DNA from 4 places in the Arthrobacter sp. SPT-J7 genome. Region 1 is predicted to be linked to each of the others. Evidence: riboswitches for the same ligand, from Rfam matches in the RefSeq annotation. Region 1 holds a riboswitch; each other region holds the start of a gene.

Region 1 (4,179 bases):
CAAGCAGTTCGAATGGGTGGCACGCAGCGGTTTCGTGGCCAGCGGGCTGCTGCACGTGCTGATCGGCGCAATCGCGCTGCGGCTGGCCTTCGGTGGAGGCGGCGAGGCGGACCAGTCTGGAGCAGCCTCCAGCCTGGCGAAGCACCCGGGCGGACTGTTCCTGCTCTGGGCGGGCATGCTGGGCGCTGCCGCCCTGGCCCTGTGGCAGATCAGCCAAGCGGTGTTCGGCGGCCGTGGCCTGGAGAAGAAGAAAAAGTGGGGCTACCGGGCGAAGTGCGTGGGCCTGGCCATCGTGTACGGAGCGATAGCGGTGAGCTTCGGCAGCTTTGCCCTGGGCTCCGGCAGCAACAGCAGCGAGAAATCGCAGGACGCCAGCACCAAGCTGATGCAGTGGCCGGGCGGAGCCGTGGTGCTGTTCCTGATCGGCGCGGTGATCATCGGCGCCGGAATCTACTACGTGGTCAAAGGACTGTTCCGGAACTTCCTCGCCGACCTCAAGCCGCTGCCCCCCGGCGGCGTCCGCACCGCCGTAACGTGGGTGGGCATCGTCGGCTTTGTCGGCAAGGGGCTGGCCTTGTTTGTGCTCGGGCTGCTGCTGGCGGTCGCCGCGGTGCAGAACGACCCGCAGGACGTGAAAGGCCTCGACGGCGCGCTCAAGGCGCTGCGCGAGCAACCGTTCGGGCCGGCGGCGCTGGCCGTGGTGGCCGTCGGGCTGATTTGCTACGGGCTCTATCTGGGGGCCCGGGCACGTTACGCGAAGATGTAGCTAACGCCTCCTCCATCGACTGTCCCGGCAACACCCCTTCCCTCCGCGGGGAGGGGCGTTTTCGGTACCGTTAATGGAAAGTGCGACGGCGGCGCGCTGCCCCTTTGAAGGGGCGTCGCACCGCCGTCGTGGTTCAGCTGGTGCCGTGGTTCGCTGGCTGACAGAAAAGGCCGGGGTCAGTGGATCAGGGAGTTCTGCAGCCGAAAGCCGGCAGCCTTGTGGTTCTCCGGCAGCTTGTCGCCGCGCCCAAAGAGCTTGTTGCGCAGCGTGCCCGGCGCGTAGTCGGTGGGGTAGGAACCGCGGGCCTGCAGCTCCGGCACCACGAACTCGACGACGTCCTCGAACGAGCCCGGGGTGATGGCGTAGGCCAGGTTAAAGCCGTCCACATCGGTGTCGTCCACCCACTCGATCAGCTTGTCCGCCACCTCGGCGCCGGAGCCGACGGTGACCGGGCCGAAGCCGCCGACGCCGATCCACTGCGCCATCTGGCGGATGGTCCACGGCTTGTCCGCGTCGCCGGAGGCCTTCTTGAAGTTCTCCACCGAGGACTGGATGGCGTTGGACTTTACGTCCTCGCCGATCACGTCGTCCAGGTCGAACTGGGACATGTCGATGCCGGTCCAGCCGGAGAGCAGCGCGAGCGCGCCGTTGATGTCCGTGTAGGAGGCGTAGTCCTGGTACTTGGCCCGCGCTTCCTCCGTGGTGGCTGCCGTGATGACCGTCTGCATGGCGTAGATGCGGATGTCGTAGCGGCCCCGGCCGGCAGCCTCGGCTGCGTCGCGGATCTTGGCCACGGTGGACGTGAGGATTTCCTTGGTCGGGGAGCTCACGAAGACGGCCTCGGCGTTCTCGGCGGCAAAGCGCATGCCGCGGGCCGAGGCACCGGCCTGGAAGATCACCGGGGTGCGCTGCGGGCTGGGCTCGGTGATCGCGATGCCCGGCACCTTGAAGTGCTGGCCCTCGTGACGGATCTCGTGGACCTTCGCCGGGTCGGTGTACACGCCGGAGGCGCGGTCCTTGACCACGGCGTCGTCCTCCCACGAGCCCTCCAGCAGCTTGTAGACCACCTCGAGGTATTCGTCCGCGTGGTTGTAGCGCTCGTCGTGTTCCAGTTGGTCTTCCTGGCCCATGTTCCGCGCCGCGGAGGGCAGGTAGCCGGTCACCACGTTCCAGCCCACACGGCCCTTCGTGAGGTGGTCCAGCGTGGCCAGCCGGCGGGCGAACGGGTACGGGTGCTCATAGGCCGTGCCGGCGGTGATGCCGAAGCCCAGGTTCTTGGTCACGGCGGCCATCGCGGACACCAGCAGGATCGGGTCGTTCACCGGCACCTGCGCGCCGGCCGACAGCGGGATTTCGTTCGTGCTGCCGAACACGTCGTAGGTGCCCAGCACGTCGGCGATGAAGAGGCTGTCGAACTTGCCCTTCTCCAGCACCTGGGCCAGGTGGGTCCAGTACTCCAGATCGTTGTAGCGGTCCGCCTGGTCCTTCGGATGGCGCCACAGTCCCGGGGACTGGTGGACAACGCAGTTCATGTCGAACGCGTTGAGGCGGACGTGGCGCTGCGGGTCTTTTACGGTCATGTCAGGCTCCTTTACTGATGAGAAGAGCCCGCGCCGGTCCCCCGGCGGGCATGCAGTGGCCCTGAGGAACCAACGAGAGATCGAGCTTCTCCATCGGTCCTGGCGGTAGCACCTTCCTCACAAGGAGGGGGTTGCTGCGGCGTCAACAAGCCAGGTCTCTCGGCCGCTCTGGATGGGTACCCCTCCATTGGACACCCGCAGGCGCCGGGAGGGAAATGGTGCGCGTCACGCGGGGTAAGAATCTTGCGCGCCACGCGGGGGAGGAATTACGACGACGGCGCGGCCCCGGTTGACGCCGACGGCGCGGGACCAACTTTGGTCTGCGGCCGCCTCGAGGCGACCACTGCTCCGGCGCCGAAGCTGGCCAGGATCAGCACCACGACCGCGATGGCCAGCGGTACGCTGTTGCCGACCAATGTGGGCAGGTTCTGCAAGATCAGGCCCAGGATTCCCAGCAGCCCGAGGAGTCCAAGCGCCGGGGCCACGGAGCGCTTCCAGCTGCGGGCCGGCGCTCCCTGCCGGCGGAAGAACACCAACACGGCGACGCTGGTGAGCGTCATCAGCACCACCACGCCCAGGGAGGAGAATCCGGCGAACCACGTGTAGAACTGCACCACAGGGTCCCATCCGGCCACCACGGCGACCAGCAGGAACAGAGCCACCACGGCCGTGGCCGCTGCGGAGGCCAAATGCGGAGAGCGGTGCCGGGTGTGGGTGCCGGCCAGCTTGGCGGGGAAGATGCCCTGCCCCGACAGCTGGAAGAAATAGCGCGAGCTGATGTTGTGGAAGGACAGGATGCAGGCGAACAGGCTGGAGGCGAGCAGAACCTGGACAATGTGGCTGCCGGCCGTGCCCAGGTAGAGCGCGGTGGTCTCGGAGAGCAGGGTGCCGGGCGCGTCAGTGGCCTTTTGCACTATCCCGCCGTCGCCCCAGACGCTGATCAGCAGCCAGCTGGAGAGGGCGTAGAAGCCGCCCACCACCAGGAGGGCCAGGTAGGTGGCACGCGGGATCGTCTTGTCCGGGTCGCGGGCCTCGTCCCGGAACACGGCGGTGGCTTCGAAGCCGATGAAGCTCAGGATGGCGAACAGCAACGCGATCCCGGGTGCCCCGGACAGCACGGTGGACGGGGTAAGGAACCCGGCGGAGAGCCCCTCGGACCCGCCGCCGCCAAAGACGATGGCGGCGTCCAGGATCAGCACGATCAGTACTTCGGCTACCAGCAGCACGGCCAGCACCTTGCCGGACAGCTCGATGTTGCGGTGACCCAGCCATGCCACGGCAACCAGCGCCGCCGCCGCCCACACCCACCAAGGCAGCGCGGGGCCGCCGTAAGCGCGGACCACTTCATCGACCGCCGGGGCAAAGAGCCCGTAGACGCCGGCTTCCAGCGCCAGGTAGGAGAGCAAGGCCGCGAAGGCGGCCCCCAGTCCAGCCCGCCGGCCCAGGCCCTTGTCCACGTAGCTGTAGAACGCGCCCGCCGACGGCACATGCGGCGTCATGGTGGTGAAGCCGACGGCGAACAGCAACAGGATTGCTGTGGCCAGCAGGTAGATGAACGGGAGGCCGGCGCCGTTCCCGCTGGCGATGGCCAGCGGGACCGTTCCGCCGATTACGCCCAGCGGTGACGCAGCGGCCACCACGATCAGCACGATGCTGGCGACGCCCAGCCGGCCGGAGAGCCGCGGCGCGGTTCCGGCCGCGGGAGCGGCGGCTGGCGGCGCGGCGAGAGTTTGGAGGTTGGAAACTGACATGGTTTGCCTTCTTCCTAGACGGCCGCGGAACCGGCGGCGGGGATGCGTGGCTTGCGGCCGGCGTCGGCATTGGCCTCGCCAA
Region 2 (4,179 bases), on a different contig from region 1:
TGTTGGCGGCCACTACGAAATAGCGCTCCGTGTCGATGGTGGCACCGGGACCGATCAGGTCGTCCCACCAGCCGTCCTCGTCGGAGGTGCCGCGGGCCACGTGCGTGCTGCCGGTCAGGGCGTGCTCGATCAGGACCGCGTTCGACGCATCCGCGTTGAGGGTGCCCCAGGTTTCAAAGCCCAGAACGACCTCGGGCAGGTAGCCGCCGGCTTCCAGTTCCAGCGCACCAACAGGCATCCTGCGCAGGACGCCATCCGTCGCCTGGTCCACGAGTTCCTGCGGTTGCACTATCGTCACGCTGCGTTCTACCTGCTTGCCTAGTCGTCCGCGCCCTTGGCGGCACGGAACCCGGCCTCCAAGTCGGCGATGATGTCGTTGACGTTCTCGATGCCCACCGAGAGCCGGACCAGTCCGTCGGTCACGCCGGCGGACAACCGCTCCTCGGCCGAAAGCTGGGCGTGCGTGGTCGACGCCGGGTGGATCACCAGCGAGCGCACGTCGCCGAGGTTGGCCACATGCGAATGCAGTTCCAGTCCGTCCACAAAGCGCTTGCCGGCCTCCAGTCCACCCTTGATCTCAAACGACACGATGGCGCCGGTGCCCTTCGGACCGTACTTGCGGCCGCGCTCGTACCAGGGGCTCGAGGGCAGGCCGAGGTACGCAACGGAAGCAACGTCGTCGTGCGCTTCGAGGAACTCCGCCACCTTCTGCGCGTTGGCCACGTGCCGCTCGACCCGCAGGCTCAGCGTCTCAAGGCCTTGGGCTATCAGGAAGGCGTTGAACGGGGAAATGGCAGAGCCCAGATCGCGCAGCAGCTGCACGCGGGCCTTGAGGATGTAGGCGAGGTTGGCGCCGAGCGCACTTCCGACACCCAGGTCGCGGGCGAAGACCAGCCCGTTGTAGGTGTCGTCCGGGGTGTTGAAGCCAGGGAACTTCTCCGGATCGGCAGCGAAATCAAAGGTGCCGGCGTCCACGATCACGCCGCCGATGGCGGTCCCGTGACCCCCGAGGTACTTGGTGGCCGAGTGGAGCACAATGTCTGCCCCCCACTCGATCGGGCGGATCAGGTACGGGGTGGCCAGCGTGTTGTCCACGATCAGCGGCACGCCGTTCTCGTGCGCGATGCTGCTGACGGCCTCCAGGTCCAGCACGTCCTGGCGCGGGTTGGAGACCACCTCGCCGAAGAAGGCCTTGGTGTTTGGCTGCACGGCGTCGCGCCACTGCTGCAGGTTGTCCGGATCCTCAACGAAGGTGACTTCGATGCCGAACTTGGGCAGCGTGGTGCGCAGCAGGTTGTACGTACCGCCGTACAGGCTGGGGCTGGCTACGATATGGTCGCCGGCCTCGGCCAGGTTCAGGATGGAGAACGTGGACGCAGCCTGGCCGGAGGCCAGCAGCAGTGCGCCGACGCCGCCTTCCAGGTTGGCGAGCCGGGTTTCCACAGCCTCGCTCGTCGGGTTGCCGATCCGGGTGTAGATGGGTGCCAATTCGGACAGGGCGAAGCGGTCCGCGGCGCTCTGCGCGCTGGGGAACACGAACGACGTGGTCTGGTAGATCGGCAGTGCGCGGGCACCGGTGGCGGCATCCGGCTCTTGGCCGACGTGGATTTGACGAGTTTCAAAAGACCAGTCTGCATTGGACATGGTGCAACTCCTTCAACGGAAGGGGTCATCCGGGATCCGGCCGTGCCGGTATATCCGTCCCGGGTGTGACCCGCGCTTGCGCACCGCCTTGTGGCGGCTGCCTGGTCTTCACCCGGGGCACCCCACCGCGGTTGGAGGGTTGCCGGCCAGCAAACCGGGGTTTCACGCTGGCACTCATGACCTGCGTCCAGTCTCGGCGGAGAGCCCGGCCGGCCGCAACAATATGACATCTTGTGACCGCCCCTCCCCTGCCTTGCCGGGGGCCAGACCTGCCCTTGGCTGTAAAGGGCTAACGTCAAGATTCACCGCGAAAGCACAGTGACTTAGGTCACCCTAAGTCGAGCGCTGGTTCACAAAGTGCCAAGATATGCCTATGCGCTTCGACCACGTTTCTTATGCTGCAGAGCCCGACGGCCTGGCTGCCACCTCAGAGCGGATTTCCAAGGCCTTGGGTATCGACGCGGTCAAGGGCGGGGTACACCCCCGCTTCGGCACCCGCAACATGATCTTCCCGCTGACCGACCACCATTACCTGGAAGTGGTGGAGGTCCTGGACCACCCCGCGTCCGACAAGGCCCCCTTCGGCCAAGCCGTTCGTGCCCGGTCCGAAGCCGGCGGCGGCTGGATGGGCTGGTGTGTGGAAGTGGACGATCTGACCCCGTTCGAAGAGCGGCTGGGCCGTCATGCGGTTCCCGGGAACCGAAAGTTTCCGGACGGGCAGGAATTGAGCTGGCAGCAGATCGGCATCAAGGGCCTGATCGCCGACCCGCAGGTCCCCTACATGCTGCGCTGGGATGACGGCACCGAGGCACTGCACCCGTCCAACGCGCGCCCCGCGACCGTCAAGCTGATCGGCCTGACCATTGCCGGATCCTCGGAACGCGTGGCCGACTGGCTGGGCACCCCGGTAGATGACCTTCTCGACGACGTCAAGGTTGCTTGGACCGCACCCAACGGCACACCCGGCATCATGTCGGTCCGCTTCGAAACCGCGAACGGCATCGTCGAACTCTAAGCTTCCGGTCCCGGCTGGCACGGTACCAAGACTCGCGCTTATCGCAGGGGCTCCCATTCCGCCCTCTTGCTCCCACCCACGGTGGCGCAAGAGGTAGAACGGGAGCCTTTGGCCTGTCCGGGGAGAGAACGCCCGGACTCCCGCGGGGCGTGCAGGCGGGTCAGGTCCCGATGCCGATGGCCGGACCCACCAGCGCATACCCGACAAAGCCGGCAATATCCAGCAGTGCGTGAGCGACGACCAGCGGCATCACCCGCTTTACCTTTGTGTAGACGTACCCGAATACCAGCCCCATCAGGAAGTTGCCGATGCCCGGTCCAATCCCCTGGTACAGATGGTAGGTCCCGCGCAGGGCGGCGCTGACGAAGATCGTGGTCCAGATCCCCCAGCCGAACTTGGCGAACCTGTTGAAGAGGTAGCCAACCATGACCACCTCTTCGAGGATGGCGTGGCGCAGTGCTGACAGCACCAGTACCGGCACGGTCCACCAATATTCGTCCAAGGCCGCGGGGACAATGGCGGTGGTGATCCCAAGCGCCCGGCCGGCGGCATAGACGACCAACGTGCCGGCACCCATCAGCAGCGCCAGCAGGAAGCCTAAACCGAAGTCCACCTTGGGCCGGGAAAAGGTGAACCCGATCGAGCGGAAGGCCGATTGGCCGGGCGAGGTCATGAGGAGCAGCACCAAGGCCACCGGCACCAGCGCAAAGCAGATGCCGAGCATCTGGTAGACGAAATCGAAGATCTCCCGCTTGTTCAGTACCGGGTTCAGCGTGGTGGTTTGCGAGGCCAGCGGCGCGCGGGTCATCTTCTCCAGCAGGTTCACCACGGCGTAGACAGCCGACTGCCCCAGCGAAACCCCGAGCACAATGAGCACTTCCGCCCGGTAGTAGCTCAGCGTGCGCGGTGCACTCGCGGTGACCACCTTCTGCTTGTCCATAGCCTCCATCTTGCCAAGGGAACCCGGGCCGGGGACATCCGGAAGGGATTCGTGTTCCACCCTCCCCCGCCGTTGAATCGGCTTTCGTTGCGGCGCGGGCGCTCCGGGACCAGGCCTCGCTACAAGTCCAGCAGCAAGCGCTTGCCCTTGCACCGGGAGACGCAGATCATCATGGTGTCTCCCGCGTCGCGTTCCGCATCGGACAGCAGCGAATCGCGGTGGTCAATTTCGCCGCCCAACACAGGCGTTTCACAGGTACCGCAGATTCCCTCGCGGCAGGAGTTCAGCGGGCTGAGCCCGGCCGCTTCGAGTGCCTGCAAGATGGACTCGTCCGGTCCCACCGGGACCTCAGTCCCGTCGGTCAGTTCGACCACGAAGGCGGACTCGCCGTCGTTCTCCGGGACTTCGCCGGTTGCGGCGAAGCGCTCGCAGTGGAACCGCCCGGGATCCTCCCAGCCGTCGGCAATCGACTGAATGACATTGAGCAGCGGGCCGGGACCGCAGGCGTAGACGTGAGTTCCGGCGCCCTGCTCCGCCAACAGCTCGGCCAGCGGGTAGAAACCGCTCTCGTCGTCGGCGT
Region 3 (4,179 bases), on a different contig from region 1:
CCGTGCTGATGGCGGGGGACGACGCCGAGGCCAAGTCCCTGTTGGCCGAGGTGGTCACCGCCGCCGGGCTGCAGGCGATCGACGCCGGCGCGCTCTCCCGTGCCCGGGAGCTCGAGGCCGTGGGCTTCCTGCAGATCACCCTGGCCGCTGCCGAGAAGGTGCCGTGGACCGGAGGCTTCGGCGTCGTCGCCTGACCGCGGTGGGGTGCCCGGCGCCGGGCCTACCGCCGCCCCGACCGCTTGGCCGCAACGGCCATCCCGGCCAGCACTCCGGCGCCGATCAGCAGCAGCACAGACACCACGATGAGCGGGGGCATCACATCCAGCCCCATAATGGACGGCATCACCGTCAGGCTGACGGCAAAGAGGGCGACGACGGCAGCGGCCAGCCAGAGGGCGACGGCACGGGGGTTGGATCCTTCCACGTCCTCCACTGTATCCGCGTCTCGCTCCGGCTTTGTGACGGCGGCCAGACCCCGCCGAATAAGGCCCCGGGCTCTTGCGGTGGGATAATTTCGCCCATGGCTCCAGCAATCGCGTACCAAGGTGAACCCGGCTCGAACTCGCACATGGCGTGCCTTGAGGTCCGGCCCGGCTGGGACGCGGTGCCGTGCGCCAGCTTCGAAGACGCCTTCGCCGCCGTCACAAGCGGCGAGGCCGAACTGGCCATGATCCCCATTGACAACTCGATTGCCGGCCGGGTGGCGGATATCCACGCCCTGCTGCCCAAGACCACGCTGCAGATAGTGGAGGAATTTTTCCTGCCCATCCGCTTCAGCTTGCTGGGCATTCCGGGGGCCACGGTGGAACAGGCCCGCGAAGTGCACAGCCACATCCATGCCCTGGGCCAATGCCGAAAGCTGATCCGCCGCTTGGGGCTGACGCCGGTTATTGCGGGCGACACCGCCGGCTCGGCACGGGAAGTAGCCGAATGGAACGACCCGACCAAGGTCTCGCTCGCGCCGCCGATGGCTGCGGAGCTTTACGGCCTGGAGGTCTTTGCCGAGAAGGTGGAAGACGACCCAACCAACACCACCCGGTTTGTGGTGCTGGCCGATCAACGGCCCGTCCCCAGCCGCGAAGAACTGCCCGGTCCCGCTGTGACCAGCTTCGTCTTCCGGGTGCGGAACGTTCCCTCGGCGCTGTACAAGGCGCTCGGCGGCTTCGCGACCAACGGCATCAACATGACGCGGTTGGAGAGCTACATGGTCGGCGGCGAGTTCGCTGCCACCATGTTCATGGTGGACGTCGAAGGCCACCCGGAGGATCAGTCGATGGTCCATGCCTTCGAGGAACTGGAGTTTTTCACCACCGAGATCCGGATCCTGGGCGTCTATCCCGCCCATCCGTTCCGGCTGCACCGCGGCGCGGACCAGCCCGCGGACGCCTGAGGCAGCCGAATGCGGGTGCCTGCGCCTGGCCCCGGACGTTCTTAACGAACTGTTACCCGTGTTTGACCGGGGACACATCGCGCTCTTACCGTGGGACATGAATCACGAGCGCCAACTTCACAGCCCTGGCTGGTTGGCCGGCAACCCTCTACCGTAGCGGGGTGCTCCAGGTGATGATTCGGCCCGCCGGGTTTGTCGGCAGGCAAGTACGCGTATCCTCCGGCAGCAGCGGATGCGCCCTAGCTTCAAGGATGGCCATGTCCCTGCACAACGACTTGACCCCGAACACCCTGCGCTCCGCCTTCGGTCGCTTTCCCTCCGGAATCGCAGCGCTCTGCGCCGTCATCGACGACACGCCGCAAGGCATCGTCGCCTCCTCCTTCACCGTGGGCGTTTCGCTGGAACCGCCGCTGGTGATGTTCGCGGTCCAGAACACCTCCCGGACCTGGCCGCTGGTCCGCCAAGCCGGTCGGATCGGTGTTTCGGTGCTGGGCACAGGGCACGACGGCGTCTGCCGCCAGATTGCTTCCAAGAGCGGCGACCGCTTCGCTGGGCTTAGTCTGCACCGCACCGACCAGGACGCGCTCTTCCTCAACGACGCAGCGCTCTGGCTGGATTGCTCGGTGCACCAGGAGGTTCCGGCCGGGGACCACCACGTGGTGCTGCTGGAGGTACATGGACTGGCCACGCACGACGGCGCGCACCAGCCGCTGGTCTTCCACGACTCCGTGTTCCGCCGGCTGGAACAGCCCGCGTTCGTTTAGGGCAGCGGTCGCCCCCGTGCCGCGACCCACAGCGCGTACCAGTCCTGCCGGGTCATCGCGGCGCCGATCTCCTCGGCCTGTGCACAGGCCTTGATCCGTTCCGGGTTGCTGGTACCGACGACCGGCCGGATGTTGGACGGATGGCGCAGCAGCCAGCCCAGCACCACGGCTTCCTGCGTGCAGCCCTTGTCCCGGGCCAGTTCGGTGACCAGAGTCGCCGTCGCTTGGTCCGCTCCAGCCCCGGTTCCTGCTTTGCCGGCGGTGGCGTGGTCGCCGGCCTCCGGCTCCATGGGCCGGCCGCTGTAGCGGCCCCGGGCCAGCGAGCCCCAGGCCTGCAGCTCCACCCCGTGCGCAGCGCAATACTCCAGCGTGCCGTGCGGGAAGCTGACGGCCGCGCCTTCCGGGTGGTTGACCAGCACGCCTGATTCAAGCCAGTCCCGCCGGTACAGACTCATTTCCAGCTGGTTCACAGCAAGCGGCTCGTCAAGCGCTGCCTGCAGCCACCGCATCTGTTCGCCGGCCATGTTCGAGACGCCCAGCCGGCGGACCTTGCCCGCCATCCGGAGGTGGCTGTAAGCCTCGGCGATCTCTTCAGCCGGGGCCAGCGGGTCAGGCCGGTGGATCAGCAGCGTGTCCAGGTAGTCGGTGTGCAGGCGGCGCAGGCTTTCCTCGGCACTGGCCACGATCGCCCCGAGAGATGAGTCATATTGGCCGGCCAGCCCGGGAGCCGGCAGCCGGATGCCGCACTTGCTTTGCAGCTGGATGGTTTCCCGGAGTTCCGGGCGCTCGGCCAGCACCCGGCCGAACGCAGCCTCCGCCTTGCCGTGGGCGTAGATGTCGGCGTGGTCGAAAATCCTGATGCCGATCTCCAGCGCCGCGTCCACCACCGTGTGGGCGGCGGCGACGTCGGCTGCCTCCAACGGGCCGCTCCCCCAGCCACCGCCCAAACCCATGCAGCCGAAGATCAGGCGGGATCCGGCGTCGTCCATTGGCATGTCCCTTCGCTGGGCGGGCTTCCAGCGTACGTCAACGCCGTGCCGGAACCGGGGCTTGTGGTGCCGGAACCGGGGGTTGTGCCGCTCCGCGGACGGCAGTACGGTACAGACGCGGGGCGGCGGGCGTCCCCAGGCAACCACATCAGGCCACCTGCGCCACCCGCGCCGCCGGAAAGTTCACCATGGCAGTACCTCCCAGCCCAGACCGCGGCCCGCAGCCCGCCGGCCCCTCAACAGCACCGGTTTCCGCCCCCACGGACCATGGCCGGAACCACGGCCGGGACCGCGCGGCCACGGCACAGCCGCGGATCATGGTGGTGTTCCTGGGGCTGATGCTCGCCGTGCTGCTGGCCGCGCTGGACCAGACCATCGTGGCGACCGCGCTGCCCACGATCGTCGGCGACCTGAACGGGCTGGAGCACATCTCGTGGGTGATCACCGCCTACATTCTGGCCGCCACCATCGGGCTGCCGATCTACGGCAAGCTCGGCGACCTGTTCGGGCGCAAGAGCATCTTCATCTTCGCGATCGCGGTGTTCCTGGGCGGCTCCATGCTCTCCGGCATGGCCCAGAGCATGCCGCAGCTGATCGCCTTCCGCGCCATCCAGGGAGTTGGCGGCGGCGGGTTGATGATCGGTGCGCAGGCGATCATCGGCGATCTTGTTTCGCCGCGTGAGCGGGGCAAGTACATGGGTTTAATCGGGGCGGCCTTCGGTCTTGCTTCGGTCAGCGGGCCGCTCTTGGGCGGGTTCATCACCGACAACTGGAACTGGCGCTGGATCTTCTACATCAACCTGCCGCTGGGGGCCGCGGCGTTGGTCGTCATCACCACCACCCTGCACTTGCATAAACCGGGCGGGCCCCGGCCCAAGCTGGACTATCTGGGCACCTTCCTGCTGGCGGTCGCCAGTGCGGCGGTCATCTTGTTCACCAGCTGGGGCGGGACCACCTATCCGTGGGACAGCCCGGTGATCATCGTGCTCGGCGCCCTCACCATTGTCGCCTCGGTGTTGTTCGTGCTGGCCGAGCG
Region 4 (4,179 bases), on a different contig from region 1:
GGCTTCATCGACCGTGCCCTGGTGGCGGCGTACGACGCCGGGATCGAGCCGATCCTGTTGGTCACCAAGGCGGACGTCAAGGATCCAGCGGAGCTGCTGTCCAACTACACGCACCTCGACCTCCCCGTGATCATCAGCCGGACGGCCGACTCCACCGCTTCGGGGATCGATGCCCGCTCGGACGACGGCCTGTCCGCGCGCCTGGACAGCAGGGCCGTCGCGGAGCTCCGCGGCTACCTGGACGGAAAGGTGACCGTCATGCTGGGGCACTCAGGCGTCGGCAAATCGACCATGGTGAACGCGCTGACGGGGGCCGAACGTGCCACCGGCGGGGTCAATGCGGTAACGGGGCGGGGCCGGCACACGTCGTCGTCAGCGTTGGCCCTGCGGCTGGCGGACGCACCCGCCGGCAGCTGGATTATCGACACCCCGGGCATCCGTTCCTTCGGCCTGGCCTACGTGGACCCGGACCGGATCCTGCGCTCCTTCCCGGACCTCTCCCCCGGCATCGAGGACTGCGAACGTGGCTGCAAGCACACCGCCACGGCCGTGAACTGCGGCCTTGACGCCTGGGTGGCGGGCGGGCATGCCGGCGCCACCGGGGAAGCGCGCCTGGCATCCCTGCGGCGCCTTCTGGGTACCGACCCCCGGATGGAGGCGCAGGAGGCGAAGGAACTCGGCAGCGTCAACTGACGGTGCCGATCTCCCAGCAGAACCGCGCGCAGACGGTAGTTTTGTAACCATGATCCAACCCGCTTCAAGCTACAACGATGACCTGCGCCTGGCGCACGTCCTGGCAGATTCCGTGGATGACCAGACCATGAGCCGCTTCAAGGCCCAGGACCTCCAGGTGGAGACCAAGCCCGACTTGACGCCGGTCACCGACGCGGACAAGGCTGCGGAAGAGGCCATCCGCGGCCAGTTGTCCCGCTCCCGTCCGCGCGATGCCGTACTCGGTGAAGAGTTCGGCAGCACCGGCCACGGGTCCCGCCGCTGGATCATCGACCCCATCGACGGCACCAAGAACTTCGTCCGTGGCGTCCCCGTCTGGGCCACCCTGATCGCTTTGGTGGATGAGGGCGAGCCCGTTGTTGGAGTGGTCAGCGCCCCGGCCCTGGGCAAGCGCTGGTGGGCGGCCAAGGGCATGGGCGCCTACATGGGACGGTCGCTGGCTGCTGCCACCCGGCTCCGCGTCTCGAATGTCGCCAACCTTGCGGATGCTTCGTTGTCCTACTCCAGCCTGGGCGGGTGGAAGGAACGCGGGAACCTGGACAACTTCCTGGGCCTTACTGAGGACGTGTGGCGGACCCGGGCATTCGGCGATTTCTGGTCCTACTGCATGGTGGCCGAAGGCGCGGTGGACATAGCCTGCGAACCCGAACTCAACCTTTACGACATGGCGGCACTCGTGCCGATCGTGGTCGAAGCGGGCGGCCGGTTCACCTCCCTCGAAGGGGAGGACGGACCGTTCGGCGGCAATGCGCTGGCCACGAACTCCATCCTGCACTCCGAGGTGCTCCGCAGGTTGAACCCCGACTTGGATGATCTTCTCTAAGCACTTTCCGAACAATGAGCGGCGGACGGCTCCTGCAGGAGGCGCCGGCCGCCGTTTCTTCGGCTGAAGCAGCACTTTTCAGCCAGCGTAACAAAGTGCTTAACATTCGAGCCGGCTTCAAACCTTCCTACCCCATGTCCTACGCTCTTAACCAGGTCACGAGTGCCAGCGCGAAACCCCGGTTTGCTGGCCGGCAACCCTCCAACCGCGGTGGGGTGCCCCGGGTGACGACCAGGCCGGTCCGGAACGGATGCGGCAAGCGCGGATTCCCGGAGCAGGGAGTCCTTTTCGATGTGAGGTCTCTGTGACAACTGCCACTGTCTCCCCCAACGCCGCCGCCCAGCCCGACACCATTCAGGCTGAAGCCGCTGTCCTCTTTGATGCCCGCCGCGCTGTTGCCAACCGTCCCCTTGCTGCGGTCACGGGTGCGGAAATCCAGGCGCCCCTGATCGCCGGCGGGCACGTGCGGTATGCAAACCTCGACTATGGTGCCTCGGCTCCTGCCCTTTCGGTAGTCTCGGCCTACCTCAACGAGATCCTGCCCTTCTACGCGAGTGTGCACCGCGGCGCCGGTTACGCTTCCCAGATCAGCACGTCCGTTTACGAGAACGCACGCAGCATCGTCCGGGAATTTGTCGGCGGCCGCCCTGACGATTCGGTGATTTTCACGCGCAACACCACCGACTCCCTCAACCTGCTGGCTGGTTGCCTGCCTGCCACGGACGGTCATCCGGACGGCGACGTCCTGTACCTGGACATCGAACACCACGCGAACCTGCTGCCGTGGCAGGGTGTTCCCCACCGGAGCATCGTTGCCGCTGACTCTATCGCCGGGACCATCGAGTCCGTCCGTGCGGAGCTGGAGCAGGGCGGTGTGAGCCTGCTCGCCGTCACCGGCGCCTCCAACGTCACGGGTGAGATTCTTCCCATCCGGGCTCTCGCTTCACTAGCCCACGAATACGGCGCAAGGATCGTGGTTGACGCGGCCCAGCTCGCACCGCACCGCCGCGTGAATATCGCCGCGGACGGCGTCGACTACCTGGCCTTCTCCGGCCACAAGCTCTACGCGCCGTTCGGTACCGGCGTGCTGGTGGGCCGCGCGGACTGGCTCGACGCCGGAACGCCCCATCTCGCCGGCGGCGGCGCGGTGAAGGAAGCAAGGCTCGACGGCGTCAGCTGGGCCACTGGCCCGGCCCGCCATGAGGGTGGCTCGCCCAACGTCCTTGGCGCAGCCACCCTGGCCCGCGCCACCCAGGTGATCGCCGGGCTGGACCAGGAACAGTGGCATGCGCACGAGTCGGCCATCCGCTCCTTCCTGGTGGAAGGCCTGCAGAAGATCGACGGCGTGACCGTGCACCAGATCTTCAAGGACACCAACCCGGACACGGACACGATCGGCGTGGTCAACTTCTCGGTGGAAGGCTACGACGCCGGACTCGTGGCCGCCTACCTGTCCGCTGAGCACGGCGTTGGCCTGCGGGACGGACGGTTCTGCGCGCACCCGCTGTTGAAGCGGCTGGGGCTTCCTTCCGGCTCCCTTCGTGCAAGTTTCGGCGTCGGCTCACGCCTTGAGGACGCAGAACGGCTCCTTGCCGGAATCGACTCGCTGCGCCGCAACGGCCTGGGGTGGGACTACGTCGTGGACGCGGGACGGTGGGTTCCCGCCAACGACACCCGGACCTACCCGCACTGGGCACCCAACACTCCGGGAACCGCCGGGGCGGCTCCCTGCATCGACGACTGAGCCTCGTGCCCGCTATGGGTTCGCACTGACTTACTGATCTTGCCTCTACAGCGGGTGCGGTAAATTCGAAGGATACCCAAGGGCATCGGACGAAGGAGGCCACACTTGGTACGGGGTGGCCCCAGGCTTGATCAAGGACGGCGGCGCGAGCTCGGCCAGAGCTTCCAGGACGGCGGCCGGCACTACCAGCAGGTCCGTCCCGGCTACCCGGAAGAAGCAGTCCATTGGCTGGTGCCTGCAGGCGCCCGTGATGCGCTGGATGCCGGTGCCGGCACCGGAAAGTTCACTGGGCTGCTGCTGGACATGGGCCTGGCCGTGACGGCGGTGGACCCCTCCGCGGACATGCTCGAGCAGTTACGGGTGCACTATCCCGCGGCAACGGCAGTCAGGGCCACAGCGGAGGCGACGTGCATGCCTGCCCAAGCCTTCGACGTCGTAAGCGTTGCCCAGGCCTGGCACTGGTGCGACGCCCTGGCAGCAAGCACCGAACTGGCCCGAGTCCTCCGCCCGCACGGGACGCTGGGCCTGATCTGGAACCAGCTGGATACATCCGTCCCCTGGGTCCACCGGCTCTCCCGGATCATGCACGCAGGGGATGTGTACAAGCCAGGCTTCCGGCCGCTCGTGGGGCCCGAGTTCCGCGGGCTTGAGGGTCACGTCACCCACTGGCAGGACCGCGTCAGCACTACCGGCCTCGTGGAGCTCACGAAGTCGAGAAGCTACTACCTGCGGGCCAGCGAAACCACCCGGGCCAAGGTGCTGGCCAACCTGGACTGGTACCTCCACGACCACCTGGGCCACAGCCTGGATGAAGAGCTCGAACTGCCGTATCTGACCCTTACCTGGCGGGCCTTCAAGGCGTGACGGTGAACCGGGAACG

Evidence for each region. A riboswitch is a leader RNA that binds a small molecule or an ion and turns the genes downstream of it on or off. The one in region 1 is predicted to bind S-adenosylmethionine.
Region 2: it holds a riboswitch for S-adenosylmethionine, as region 1 does, so the genes downstream of both, AC5RWX_RS12490 (bifunctional o-acetylhomoserine/o-acetylserine sulfhydrylase) here and AC5RWX_RS07740 (LLM class flavin-dependent oxidoreductase) in region 1, are expected to answer to the same signal.
Region 3: it holds a riboswitch for S-adenosylmethionine, as region 1 does, so the genes downstream of both, AC5RWX_RS02485 (flavin reductase family protein) here and AC5RWX_RS07740 (LLM class flavin-dependent oxidoreductase) in region 1, are expected to answer to the same signal.
Region 4: it holds a riboswitch for S-adenosylmethionine, as region 1 does, so the genes downstream of both, AC5RWX_RS23710 (aminotransferase class V-fold PLP-dependent enzyme) here and AC5RWX_RS07740 (LLM class flavin-dependent oxidoreductase) in region 1, are expected to answer to the same signal.

What each region holds. Positions count from the first base shown of each region.
Region 1 is NZ_JBNHFF010000004.1:29,144-33,322, reverse strand. Features, by position in the region: gene AC5RWX_RS07745 (DUF1206 domain-containing protein) at 1-766, shown strand, start outside; gene AC5RWX_RS07740 (LLM class flavin-dependent oxidoreductase) at 943-2,346, opposite strand; SAM riboswitch class I at 2,434-2,525, opposite strand; gene AC5RWX_RS07735 (APC family permease) at 2,613-4,097, opposite strand; gene AC5RWX_RS07730 (acyl-CoA dehydrogenase family protein) at 4,112-4,179, opposite strand, start outside.
Region 2 is NZ_JBNHFF010000006.1:265,137-269,315, reverse strand. Features, by position in the region: gene metX (homoserine O-acetyltransferase MetX) at 1-238, opposite strand, end outside; gene AC5RWX_RS12490 (bifunctional o-acetylhomoserine/o-acetylserine sulfhydrylase) at 319-1,644, opposite strand; SAM riboswitch class IV at 1,712-1,826, opposite strand; gene AC5RWX_RS12485 (VOC family protein) at 2,018-2,659, shown strand; gene AC5RWX_RS12480 (CPBP family intramembrane glutamic endopeptidase) at 2,820-3,599, opposite strand; gene AC5RWX_RS12475 (PDR/VanB family oxidoreductase) at 3,719-4,179, opposite strand, start outside.
Region 3 is NZ_JBNHFF010000001.1:534,069-538,247, reverse strand. Features, by position in the region: gene AC5RWX_RS02500 (NADPH-dependent F420 reductase) at 1-194, shown strand, start outside; gene AC5RWX_RS02495 (hypothetical protein) at 221-424, opposite strand; gene AC5RWX_RS02490 (prephenate dehydratase) at 521-1,390, shown strand; SAM riboswitch class IV at 1,491-1,605, shown strand; gene AC5RWX_RS02485 (flavin reductase family protein) at 1,648-2,154, shown strand; gene AC5RWX_RS02480 (aldo/keto reductase) at 2,151-3,143, opposite strand; gene AC5RWX_RS02475 (MDR family MFS transporter) at 3,332-4,179, shown strand, end outside.
Region 4 is NZ_JBNHFF010000078.1:7,698-11,876, forward strand. Features, by position in the region: gene rsgA (ribosome small subunit-dependent GTPase A) at 1-693, shown strand, start outside; gene hisN (histidinol-phosphatase) at 743-1,555, shown strand; SAM riboswitch class IV at 1,710-1,823, shown strand; gene AC5RWX_RS23710 (aminotransferase class V-fold PLP-dependent enzyme) at 1,860-3,299, shown strand; gene AC5RWX_RS23715 (class I SAM-dependent methyltransferase) at 3,405-4,163, shown strand.